3 regions of the Streptomyces bottropensis ATCC 25435 genome follow, and region 1 is predicted to be linked to each of the others. Evidence: riboswitches for the same ligand, from Rfam matches in the RefSeq annotation. Region 1 holds a riboswitch; each other region holds the start of a gene.

Region 1 (4,204 bases):
GCTACTTCGAGGCCTCGGTCAGGCGCCCCAGTTCCTCGGCGGTGAGGGTGAGGTCGGCGACGGCCAGGAGGTCGGGGAGCTGGTCCACGGTGCGCGCGGAGGCGATCGGCGCGGCGACGGTCGGCTGGGCGGCGAGCCAGGCGAGGGCGACGGTGGCGTGGGCGGCGCCGCGGGACTCCGCGATCTCGTCGAGGGCCGCGAGGACCCGCCTGCCGGCCGGGGTTTCGAGATACGCGCCGGCGCCGGCCGCACGGGGGCTGTCGACCGTCGTGCCGGGGCGGTACTTGCCCGTGAGGAAGCCCTTGGCGAGGGCGAAGTACGGGACGGCGGACAGGCCCGCGTGGGCGGCGACGGACTGGAGCGGCCCCTCGTAGGTGTCCCGGGAGACCAGGTTGTAGTGGGGCTGGAGTGCCACGTAGCGGGCCAGACCCTCGGCGTCCGAGAAGTCCAGGGAGGCCTTCAGGCGTTCGGGGGTGATGTTGGACGCGGCTGTCGCGCGGACCTTGCCGGCCTTCACCAGGTCGTCGAGGGCGGTGACGATCTCCTCGACGGGCACCTCGGGCTGGTCGAAGTGGGTGTAGTAGAGGTCGATGTGGTCCGTGCCGAGGCGGGCGAGGGAGGCGTCGGCCGCGGCCTTGATGTTGGCCGCCGTCAGGCCCTGGTACTCGGGGTGCTGGCTCACCTTGGTCGCGATGACCACGTCGTCGCGGTTGCCCCGGGACCTGACCCACCTGCCGATGATCCTCTCGGACTCACCGCCCGTGTTGCCCTCCACCCAGGCCGAGTAGGAGTCGGCGGTGTCGACGAAGTTGCCCCCGGCGGCCGCGTAGGCGTCGAGGACGGCGAAGGACTGGGCCTCGTCCGCCGTCCACCCGAAGACGTTGCCGCCGAGGGAGAGCGGGAAGACCTCGATGTCGGACGTGCCCAGCTTGCGAAGAGAAGTCATGTCCTACGTCAACCATCGCGGCGGACGCCCGCATTCCGCGCCGGCGTGAACGCCATGTGAAGCCGTGGGGCGGCAACGGGGCGGGGCCCGCGGCGAAAAGCGGTCCCCGGCACGCGCGTACGACGAACGCCGCGCGGTCCTCACGGACTCACGCGGCGTCGCTGCTTCGTTCTTCGACCGGCTCTACGGGGTCAGACCCTTGCTGCGCAGCCACGCCGCCGGGTCGATGCCGCTGGCCGAGCCGCCCGGGTGGACCTCCATGTGGAGGTGGGCGCCGGTGACGTTGCCGGTGGCGCCCACGCGGCCGATGACGTCGCCGGTGGCGACCTTCTGGCCGACGCTGACGCCGATGGAGGACTGGTGGGCGTACCAGATCTCGGTGCCGTCATCGAGGGTGAGGACGGTCTTGTAGCCGTAGGAGCCCTCGTAGCCGGCCTGCGTGATGGTGCCGCTGTGGACGGCCTTGATCAGGGTGCCGGTGGGGGCGGCGAAGTCGAGGCCGGTGTGGTACCCGGAGGACCAGTAGGGGCCGGCCTGACCGAAGGTGGAGGTGAGGGTGTACGAGGAGGTCGGCAGCGTGAACTGCTTGGCGAGGGAGGCGAGACGCTCCGCTTCCTTCTTCGCCGCGGCCTCCTCGGCCGCCTTCTTCTCTGCGGCGGCCTCCTTGGCCTCCGCTTCCTTCTTCTCCTTGGCGGCCAGCTCGGCGGCCTTGTCCGCGGCGGCGGTCTGGGCGGCCTCGGCGGCGGCCTTGTCGAAGGCGTCCTGCTGGGACTCGGCCTGCGCCATGATGCGGGCGCGCAGTGCCTCACCGGCGTCCGCGGTGCCCTGCTCGGTCTCGGCGGCGGTCAGACCGGCGCTGCTGAGCGGGGTCCTGGAGGCCTCGGGCTCCGGCTCGTCGGCCTCGTCCTCGTCCTCGAAGACCGAGCCGACATTCGGCATGTCGGGCATCGAGATGGACACCGGGGCCTTGCCGGACTGCGCGCTGGCCATGCCGGCGCCGCTGACGGCGGCTATGACACCGACGCCGAGAACGGTGGAGCTGCGGGCGAGACCGCCACGAGCGAGTACGCCGGTCTTCTTGGCGACGCGGTGCCGACCGCGAGCGGGGCGAAGGGAGTCCTCACTGGGATTCCACTCCTGCCAGGGGCCCTCGTTGTCGCTGTTGTAGCTGCCGTAGCCGAACGTCTGGCTCTCGCCGTCACGTTGGTCGGGCACGAACGGGGCTTCGGTCGCGGACCGGTTCGACGCCACGTGGGCGTACTCCTTCCTTCCTCCTCGCCTACCGGGTTAGCTGACGGGTTCGGAGCAGGAAGGTCTCCTACGCGCGTAAACCGGCCGTGCGCACTGCCACGACGGTTTCCGTGCGATTCACCCCAGGGTGGTGGTTCCCCGGTTCCCTTGCGGGATTCGGCGCGTGAGCACGGAGCCATCTCTTGTGACGGCTGGGACGACCGCGCTGCGTTATCGAACGTTAATAGACGCGAGTACTCCATTCCAAGCTGTTCTGCATGATCGTTCCGGCGCTCGCGGTGGACTTTACGGGTCATGAGGGGTTTAAAACGGGCGAGTTGACTTGCCTCACGAGTAACAAAAGTTCTGACGCCATATCAGCAGGTCCACGGAAGACGGTCGAACAAACACGTTCGGTGACGAGGAGGGCCGGGGCAGCCTCCGCACCTGCCGGATGTCACGGGCGGCGGACCGCCAGGAGGGCCATGTCGTCCGTCGTGCGGTCGCCCGTGTGCCGGCGCACCTCGTCCGCCAGGGTCGTCAGGAGGGCGCGCGGGGCGGAGAAGACCCTGCCGGACAGGCGCTCGGCCGGGTCGTAGAAGGCACCGTACGCGTCCCGCGCCTCGGAGAGACCGTCCGTGTAGAACAGCAGCGTGGCGCCGGGCGGGAATCCGGCATCCTCCGCGCGGTCGGGCCAGACGCCCAGGTCCTCCATCCCCAGCGGGAGGGCCGGCCGCCGGGCGTCCAGGCTGCACAGGGTGCCGTCGGCGAGCAGCAACAAGGGCGGCGGATGCCCCCGGTTGACGATCCGGGCGCGCCCGGCCCCGTGCGGGAACTCCGCCAGAACCGCCGTCACGAACCCCTCGTACTCCACCGCCGCGTCCCGCAGCGCGGCCTCCCGCCTGATCGCCTCCCGGGCCAGCGCCCGCTCCAGCCGCTGGGCGACCGCTTCGAGCGTCGACTCCTGCTCGGCCGCCTCCCGGAACGCGCCGATCAGCACCGCCACCGCCGACACCGCCCCCAGCCCCTTGCCGCGCACATCGCCCACGATCAGCCGTACGCCGTGGGGCGAGTCCTGCACCGCGTACAGATCGCCCCCGATCGACGCCCCCGCCTGCGCGGCCTCGTACCGCGCGGCGATCTCCAGCCCGCCGATCCGCTCCTGCGGCACCGGCAGTACGGCCCGCTGCGCCGCCTCGGCGATCTCGCGGGCGGTGGCGAGCCGGGCGTCGCTGCGGCGGACGAGACGGTTGATCAGTACGGCCAGGACGGCGACAGTGGCCACCGTGGCGATCTCGGTGATCGCGTCCACCTGCCCCGTGTCGCCGTAGTAGCCGCGCACGGCGCTGATCCCGGCGACCGAGGCGATCCCGACGATCACCGTGCCGAGCAGCGAGAAGAGCGGGGCCGCCACCAGGGGCGAGGCGGTGAAGAAGGGGACGGCCGTGAACTCGCGCGGGGTGAAATGGTCGTAGAAGAGGCCGGTGGCGATCAGCAGGGCCGGGCTGACGCGAAGGAGCGTACGGACGTACGAGAGCCGCCACCCATTCGGCTCCCTCACCCCCGCCACCCCCTCTCGCTGCCCACGGATACAGGATTTCCGGCGGTGGAGCCCGGGGCTAGTCGGCGGGGCCGAGTGGGCTAGCGGGAGGGGGAGCCGGCAGGAGAGGGCGGAGGGGCCGGCGGCAGGGAGCGGAGGGGTGGGGTGGGGTGGGGTGGGCCTTGGATTCAGCCCACGGTCAGTCCCGTCAGTCCTGTGAGTCGCGGCAGTTCCGGCAGTTCCGGCAGCTCCGGGAGGGGGAGCGTGTGCTGGGTCTGGAGGACCTTCGCGCGGAGGTAGCGGACGTTGTGGGCGGTGGTGAAGACGCCGGTGGGGACGCGGTGGCGGACGCCCACGCCCAGGTCGCGGAGCTGCTGCGCCTTGTCGGGGTTGTTCGAGAGGAGGTCCAGCTGGTCGATGCCGAGGGCACCCAGCATCTGGGCCGCCGCCGTGTAGTCACGGGCGTCCTCGGGCAGGCCGAGCGCCGC
Region 2 (4,204 bases), 6.4 Mb from region 1:
TCCGCCGCGCCGGCCCCGCCCGGAAACCGGAAGCGGTGCGCGTCGGTGGCGCGCTCGGCGTGCAGGGACGTGAGCGTCCGGGCCCGGTCGCCGTCGCCGCGCGCGACGGCGTCCACGATGCCGCCGTGTTCCGCCCAGGACTCCACGGGGTCGGCGGGTGCCTCGACCGCGTACATCCAGGCGATCTTGTGCCGCAGCTGGGCGAGTGTCGAGGTCAGGGCGGGGCTGCCGGACGCCTGTGCGAGCGTCTCGTGGAACCAGCCCCCCAGGGAGCGCAGATCCTCGCTGGTGCCCCGTCTGGCCCGTTCCTGGCCCAGTCTGACCAGGCCGCGCAGCACCTTGAGATGGGCCTCCGTGCGGCGCTGGGCGGCGCGGGCGGCTCCCAGCGGCTCCAGCAGCATGCGCATCTCCAGCAGGTCGGCGGCCTCCTGCTCGGTCGGCTCGGCGACGCACGCGCCCGCGTGCCGACGGGTCACCACGAAGCCCTCGGCCTCCAGCGTGCGCAGCGCCTCACGCACGGGGACCCGGCTGACGCCGTACCGGCGGGCGAGCAGTTCCTCGGTGAGACGGCTGCCGCGCTCGTAGACACCCGCGACGATGTCATCTCGGATCGCCGTGCATACCGAATGCGCCGGAATACGCATGACCGACCTCCGCCTTAATCCCCGTGAAACGTCGATGATTGACGTGTCTTCCAGCGACTCTATTGCAGCGAGCCGGAATTTCCGACGGCGGGCCGGAATCCAGGGATATTTTTTGGACAGGAGGCGCGTCACCGGGCGTTCGCACAACGCGGAAAGCCCCGGCTCGGTGAGCCGGGGCCTTCGCCAGAAGCGTGGAGCGGTGTCTCAGACGTTCACGCCGTGCGAACGCAGGTACGCGGCGGGGTCGATGTCCGAGCCGTACTCGGCCGTCGTCCGGGCCTCGAAGTGCAGATGCGCGCCCGTGACGTTGCCGGTCGCCCCGGAGAGGCCGATCTGCTGGCCGGGGGTGACCGTCTGGCCGACGGAGACGCCGATGGACGACAGGTGGCCGTACTGGGTGTACGTGCCGTCGGTCATCCTGATGACGATGTTGTTGCCGTACGCCCCGCCCCAGCCCGCCTCCACGACGGTGCCGGAGCCGACCGCCATGACGGCCGTGCCGGTGGCGGCGTGGAAGTCGACGCCGGTGTGGCTGCCGGAGGACCAGACGGCGCCGCCGGCCTTGTAGCCGGTGGAGATGTACGAGCCGCTGATGGGCGAGACGTAGGTGTTGAGGCGCTCGCGCTCGGCCGCGCGGGCGGCGCGGGCCTTGATCTCCTCGCGCTCCTTGGCGGCGGCACGTTCCTGCTCGGCCTTCTCGGCGGCGGCCTTGCGGGCCTCCTCCTGCGCCTTCTTCTTGACCTCAGCCACCTCGGCGGCCTGCTGCTGGGCAACGGCCTGGGCGTCCACCTGGTCGGCGACCGTGTCGCCGAGGACGATGATCTGGTTCAGGCCGGTCTGCTCGACGGCGGGCTCCTCCGCGGCGAGCGCGGGGCCGGCGAGGGTACCGATGACACCGGTGGTGGTGAGAGCGGCTACGCCCACGTTCCTCGTGGTCGTGCGCTGTACACGGCCGGGACGGCGGTGCTTCCCAGGGGCGCGGGTGAACGCCATGAAGTGGCTGGTCCTTTCCTTCCTTCTCGCCTACCGGGTTAGCTGACGGGTTCGGAGCAGGAAGGTCTCCTACGGCTGCCCCCCGTTTCGCGTCGCTCGCGAAGGGCACCCGATTCACCCCGGGGGACTAGGTGGGTCCCCGGCTCCCCGGGCTCGCGCCATGGGGACTCGGCGATGACTGTCCGGTGCCGCGGCTGCGGCGAACATCTGACGAACAGCCGGACCGACGCTAAGTGCGGCGTCTTCGAAATAACAAACGGATCACAGGATTTGTTAGCTACGCCACAGGTCAGACACACAACCTCCGCCATCAATACGGACAAACCTGGGCCCTGGTGACTCTTCAGTCACCAGGGCCTCACACGTGCGTGTCCTTCCGCCCGGTTTCCCCTCGGCTCCCTACTCGGCCGGTACGACGGTGACTTCGCCGATCCCGAGGGCCCTGACCGGCTCCTCGATCTGCGCGGCGTCCCCGACGAGGACGGTCACCAGACGGTCCACCGGGAAGGCGTTCACGACGGCCGCGGTAGCCTCCACCGTGCCGGTGGCGGCGAGTTGGCGGTACAGCGTCGACTGGTAGTCGTCCGGCAGGAACTGCTCGACCTGGTCGGCCAGCGTGCCCGCCACGGCCGCCGCCGTCTCGAACTTCAGGGGGGCGACCCCGACGAGGTTCTGCACGGCGACGTCGCGCTCGGCGTCGGTCAGCCCCTCGGCGGCGAGGGTCCGCAGCACGGTCCACAGGTCGTCGAGCGCCGGACCGGTGTTGGGCGTGTCGACGGACCCGCTGATGGCCAGCATCGCCGTGCCCGATCCCTCCGGCCCGGAACGCAGCACCTGACTGAACGCGCGCACCCCGTAGGTGTAGCCCTTCTCCTCCCGCAGGACGCGGTCCAGGCGGGAGGTGAGGGTGCCGCCGAGGCAGTAGGTGCCGAGCACCTGGGCCGGCCACACCCGGTCGTGCCGGTCGGCGCCCACCCGTCCGATGAGCAACTGGGTCTGCACGGAACCGGGACGGTCCACGATGATCACGCGCCCGGTGTCGTCGGCGCTCACCGCGGGGGCGACGCTCGGCTTGGCCGGGGAGCCGGTCCAGGCGCCCAGGGTGTCGCCCAGCAGCGTGTCGAGGTCGACCCCGGTGAGGTCGCCGACGACCACGGCGGTGGCGGTCGCGGGGCGCACGTGCCGCTCGTAGAAGGCGCGTACAGCCGCGGAGTCGATGCCCTCCACGGTCTCCTCGGTGCCCTGCCGGGGCCGCGACATGCGCGAGGTGGCCGGGAACAGCTGCCGGGAGAGCTCCTTGGCGGCCCGGCGGCCCGGGCTGGCGGTCTCGTGCGGAATCTCGTCGAGCCTGTTGGCCACCAGACGCTCGATCTCGCCGTCGTCGAACGCGGGGGCCCGCAGGGCGTCTGCGAGCAGCCCCAGGGCCTTCTCCAGCCGCGACACGGGCACTTCGAGGGACAGGCGGACGCCGGGGTGGTCGGCGTGCGAGTCGAGGGTGGCGCCGCAGCGCTCCAGCTCGGCGGCGAACTCCTCGGCCGTGTGCTTGTCGGTGCCCTCGGAGAACGCCCTGGTCATGATGGTGGCGACACCGTCGAGGCCGGCCGGTTCGGCGTCCAGGGGCGCGTCGAGGACGACCTCGACGGCGACGACCTGCTGGCCGGGGCGGTGGCAGTGCAGCACGGTCAGGCCGTTGGCCAGGGTGCCGCGCTCGGGCGCCGGGAACGCCCAGGGGCGGGCGTCGCCGGCCTGGGGCTGCGGGTGGAATTCCATGCTCGCGAGCTCGGTCACTTCGCCGACTCCTCGTTCTCGTCGGTGCTCTCGACGGCCTCCGCGTCGGCGGCCTCCTCTTCGGCGCCCTCTGCGCCGGCGACGGGCTCGTACACGAGCACCGCGCGGTTGTCGGGCCTCAGGCGGGCCTTGGCGATCTCCTGGACCTCGTCGGCCGTCACCTCCAGGACGCGGTCGACGGCGGTGAGGGCGAGCTTCGGGTCGCCGAACAGGACCGCGTACCGGCACAGTTCGTCGGCGCGGCCGGCGACCGTGCCGAGCCGGTCCAGCCACTCGCGCTCCAACTGTGCCTGGGCGCGCTCCATCTCCTCGGCCGTCGGGCCCTGCGCGGCGAACCGGGCGAGCTCCTCGTCGACGGCGGCCTCGATGACCGGCACCTCGACGTCACCGGAGGTCTTGACGTCCATCCACGCCATGGAGGGCGCGCCGGCCAGCCGCAGCAGGCCGAAACCGGCCGTCACGGCCGTACGGTCACGTCGTACGAGCCGGTTGTAGAGGCGGGACGACTCGCCGCCGCCGAGGATCGTCAGCGCCAGGTCGGCCGCGTCGCACGCACGCGTGCCGTCCTCCGGCAGCCGGTAGGCGGCCATCAACGCGCGCGCGGGCACGTTCTCCTCGACGACCTCGCGCAGCTGCTCGCCCATGACGTCCGGCAGCGAGCCGTCGCGGGGCGCGGGCTTGCCGTCGTAGGTGGGGATGGAGCCGAAGTACTTCTCCACCCACGCGAGGGTCTGCTCCGGGTCGATGTCGCCGACGATAGACAGGACGGCGTTGTTGGG
Region 3 (4,204 bases), 7.5 Mb from region 1:
ACGGTCCGCAGATCCTCCATCAGCGTGTTGAACCGCTTGACCGCGTTCGTCGACCTGGCCGCCATGCCGTAGGCCTCGTCGACGCGCTTCAGCGCCTGCGGGAAGCTGATCTTCTCGCGCTGCGACAGGGCGTCGATCATCGCCTCCGCGCGGTCGCCGATGCCGCGCTTGGGGACGTTGAGGATGCGGCGCAGCGGGACCGAGTCCTCCGGGTTGGCGAGGACCCGCAGATACGCGAGGACGTCCCGGACCTCCTTGCGCTCGTAGAAGCGGACGCCGCCGACGACCTTGTAGGGCAGGCCGACGCGGATGAACACCTCTTCGAAGACACGGGACTGGGCGTTCGTACGGTAGAAGACGGCGACGTCGCCGGCCTTCGCGTCGCCCGCGTCCGTCAACCGGTCTATCTCGTCGGCGACGAACTGGGCCTCGTCGTGCTCGGTGTCGGCGACATAGCCGGTGATCTGCGCGCCCGCGCCCGCGTTCGTCCACAGGTTCTTCGGGCGGCGGGACTCGTTGCGCTCGATGACCGCGTTGGCCGCGCTCAGGATGGTCTGGGTGGAGCGGTAGTTCTGCTCCAGCAGGATCGTCGTCGCGTCCGGGTAGTCCTCCTCGAACTGGAGGATGTTGCGGATGGTCGCGCCGCGGAAGGCGTAGATCGACTGGTCGGCGTCACCCACGACGCAGAGCTCGGCAGGCGGTACGTCCCACTCGTTGGGCGGCACGTCCACGGGGTGCTCGGAGGTGCCGACAAGCTCTCTGACCAGGGCGTACTGGGCGTGGTTGGTGTCCTGGTACTCGTCCACGAGGACGTGGCGGAAGCGGCGGCGGTAGTGCTCGGCGACGTCGGGGAAGGCGCGCAGCAGATTGACCGTCGTCATGATCAGGTCGTCGAAGTCGAGCGCGTTCGCCTCGCGGAGGCGGGACTGGTAGAGCGCGTAGGCCTGGGCGAGGGTCTTCTCGAAGCCGTCGGTGGCCTGGGCGGCGAAGTCCTCCTCGTCGATCAGCTCGTTCTTCAGATTCGAGATCTTGGCGCTGAAGGACTTGGGCGGGAAACGCTTCGGATCGAGGTCCAGATCACGGCAGACGAGCGCCATCAGGCGCTTGCTGTCGGCGGCGTCGTAGATCGAGAAGGAGGACGTGAAGCCGAGCTTCTTCGATTCGCGCCGCAGGATCCGTACACACGCGCTGTGGAAGGTCATGACCCACATCGCGTTCGCGCGCGGTCCGACGAGCTGCTCGACGCGCTCCTTCATCTCGCCCGCGGCCTTGTTGGTGAAGGTGATCGCGAGGATCTGGCCCGGGTGGACGCGCCGCTCGCCGAGCAGGTGCGCGATGCGGTGGGTGAGCACCCGGGTCTTGCCGGAGCCGGCTCCGGCCACGATGAGCAGGGGCGAACCCGCGTGGACCACGGCCGCGCGCTGGTTCTCGTTCAGCCCGTCCAGGAGGGCCGCCGCGTCCAGGGCGGGGCGGGGGGCTCCGTCGCGGTAGTACGCGTCCCGGTCCGGGGGCACGTCGAACTTCCCACCGAACAGATCGTCCGGAAGCGGCTCCGGTACGTGATCGTCCTCGGGTGGCGGCGGGGGCTCCTCCGCGTGGCCGCGGGGGGCCTGGAGGTCCGCCAGGAAGCTGTCGTCAAAGAGGCTGCTCATCGCTCTCCGAGTCTAGGCGCCCGCACTGACAGCGAGAGGCCGCCCCGAAAAGTCCGTCCCCGCCACCTACCGCGACCGCCGTGCGACGGTGAGCGATCGAGCTTACCGTTCGTCGCGCCGAAGAGGCTAAGGTCACGAAAACGTATCGGGCATATCGCACATCAACCTTCACACGGGCCACACGAGTTGGCTAACTTTTTCTTCTGGGCCGTACGACCCAACCGGCGAACGTCGCCGGGCCGCACGACCTCCGCCGAGTCCGGTATGCCTCCCCGAGGCGCCCGGAGCCGGGGACCCACCGTTATCCGGGGTGAATCGACCCGACCGCCGCGCGCGGCGAGGGCCGTAGGGCAAACCTTCCGAAGCTTGCGCCCGAACCCGACAGCTAACTCGGTAGGCGGACAACGGAAGGAGACGCCGCACCATGGCGCCGCACCGCAAGCCGCGTCCGGCCGGAACGCGCGCGGGCATACGCACCCCCGCTCTCGCCACCGCCGCCCTCACCTCGGTGGCCCTGCTCTCCCAGTCGGGCAGCGCCACGGCCGCGCCCTCGACCGACGACAAGCCGAGCCTGGAGGAAGTCGAGAAGAAGGTCGACGCCCTCTACCGCCAGGCCGGTTCGGCGACCGAGAACTACAACCCGGCCAAGGAGAAGACGGGCAGGCAGAAGAAGCAGGTCGACACCCTTTTCGACGGCGTCGTCAAGCGCACGGAGAAGCTCAACGAGGCCCGGGAGGAACTCGGTTCCCTCACCGCGGCCCGGTACCGCACGGGCGCGGCGGCCCCCGACCAGGCCTCGCCGCTGCCGGCGGACGACCCGCAGGGCTCCTTCGACCGGAGCCAGTTGACGGACCGGCCGGCAGACCGCCCGCAGGAGGCCGTCGGCACGTACGTCACCGAGCAGTCCGAGGCGGCGGATCAGCGCCAGGAGGCGAGCGACAGCCTCGAACAGCTCACCGCGTCGCAGAACAGGCTCAAGGCCGGCAAGGCCAAGGTCCAGGCGAAGCTCGCCCAGGCCCGTGAGCTGCTCGCCGCCCTCACCGCCGAGGAGAGGGCCCGGCTCGCCGCGATCGAGCAGCGCGAGCGGGAGGAGGCCGACCGCAGGGCGGAGGAACTCGCGCGGCAGCAGGCGGCACGGGCGACGACCGTGGAAACGCGGGAAGCCCCGCCTGCCCTGGAGAGGCAGGGATCACAGCCAGGCCAGGGGCCGCAGGTAGGCCAGGGGCCGCAGGGCACCTGGGAGGACACGTCCACCGGCACGGAGACGTCCATAGGCACGGGCACGTCCACCGGCACGGAGACGTCCATCGGCACCACCTCCGGGACCACCGTCCCGGCCGAGGACCTCACCTACGCCACGAAGGCCGACAAGGCCATCGCCTTCGCCCGCGCACAGATCGGCAAGCCGTACGTCTGGGGAGCCACCGGCCCCGGCTCCTACGACTGCTCCGGGCTCACCCAGGCCGCCTGGAAGGCCGCCGGCGTCGATCTCCCCCGCACCACCTTCGACCAGCTCACCGCCGGCACCACGGTCCCCCTCTCCGACGCCAGGCCCGGCGACCTCGTCTTCTTCTACGACAACATCGGCCACGTCGGCCTCTACATAGGCAACGGCATGATGATCCACGCCCCGAAGCCGGGCACCTACGTCCGCGAGGAGACGGTCTTCTACGACGCCGAGTCGTCGGTGCACAGCGTGGTGCGGCCGGCGTAGCCGCACGGTCGGCCGGGGGCGCGCCGTCAGGTCCAGAGCACCGCGATGAAGATGTTCGCGATGGTCAGCGCGCCCACCAGGCCGAACAGCGGCTTCTCCACTGTCTCTTCGTCCCGTTTCACATAGACCAGCCCCAGGATCACGATCAGCAGTGCGAGTTTGACGCCGATCTTGATGTTGTCGACGGGCTGGTCGTCCGCCTGATTGAGGCCGACGAGGAGCACACCGGTGACGAGCATGGTGAGGGCGCCGTGGAGCATCGCGGGGACGAAGCGGGCGGTGCCCTGACCCATGGCCTTCATCTGGGTCAGGAAACCACCCAGGAGGGAGGCGATGCCGATGATGTGGAGGGCGACGAGGATGTGGATGAGTACGTCCATGCGCGGAGCCTAATGAGGGGTCTGCGGCAGGCCGGGCGTGGGGGGCTGTGCCAGGCCGGGCGCGGGGCCGCTCCATCTCAGGGGGAACGGGGACCTCACGCGGCCTCCGGGGGTGCCATGGCCTTCCGAAGATCTCCGGCACGGAGTTCGTCGGCACGGAGTTCGTCGGCACGGAGGCTTCCGGCACGGAGGCTTCCGACACGATGGCACCGGCACGATCGCCTCCGGCGAGGTGCTGACGATCTTGCATATATGCGCCGCATAGCATCGCCGCACTCCCGGCAGGTCCGAAATGACCGTATCGGTCATCGCGCAGCGTGAAGTCGGCGATGCCAGGACGAGATCACGGTCACATACGGTCACCTCGCGGTCGGTGCACGTCACTTCCGTACAACGCGTTACCGTGCCCTCACGCCCAGGTTTAGCGTCCTCCCTCAGGTGCCCGGCTCCCCACCGCC

What was found. Region 1 has a riboswitch for cyclic di-AMP ahead of STRBO_RS0138370 (M23 family metallopeptidase). Riboswitches for the same ligand answer to the same signal wherever they lie in the genome.
Region 2: linked by a shared signal. The riboswitch ahead of STRBO_RS0109915 (M23 family metallopeptidase) and the one ahead of STRBO_RS0138370 (M23 family metallopeptidase) in region 1 are both predicted to bind cyclic di-AMP.
Region 3: linked by a shared signal. The riboswitch ahead of STRBO_RS0105195 (C40 family peptidase) and the one ahead of STRBO_RS0138370 (M23 family metallopeptidase) in region 1 are both predicted to bind cyclic di-AMP.

What each region holds. Positions count from the first base shown of each region.
Region 1 covers NZ_KB911581.1:8,660,821-8,665,024, forward strand. The annotation lists gene STRBO_RS0138365 (aldo/keto reductase) at 2-946, opposite strand; gene STRBO_RS0138370 (M23 family metallopeptidase) at 1,130-2,197, opposite strand; cyclic di-AMP (ydaO/yuaA leader) riboswitch at 2,208-2,369, opposite strand; gene STRBO_RS0138375 (PP2C family protein-serine/threonine phosphatase) at 2,634-3,746, opposite strand; gene STRBO_RS0138380 (GTP cyclohydrolase II) at 3,905-4,204, opposite strand, start outside.
Region 2 covers NZ_KB911581.1:2,244,740-2,248,943, reverse strand. The annotation lists gene STRBO_RS0109920 (GntR family transcriptional regulator) at 1-644, opposite strand, end outside; gene STRBO_RS0109915 (M23 family metallopeptidase) at 849-1,637, opposite strand; cyclic di-AMP (ydaO/yuaA leader) riboswitch at 1,651-1,821, opposite strand; gene STRBO_RS0109910 (M16 family metallopeptidase) at 2,037-3,425, opposite strand; gene STRBO_RS0109905 (M16 family metallopeptidase) at 3,422-4,204, opposite strand, start outside.
Region 3 covers NZ_KB911581.1:1,136,826-1,141,029, reverse strand. The annotation lists gene pcrA (DNA helicase PcrA) at 1-1,652, opposite strand, end outside; cyclic di-AMP (ydaO/yuaA leader) riboswitch at 1,894-2,067, shown strand; gene STRBO_RS0105195 (C40 family peptidase) at 2,077-3,366, shown strand; gene STRBO_RS0105190 (hypothetical protein) at 3,393-3,746, opposite strand.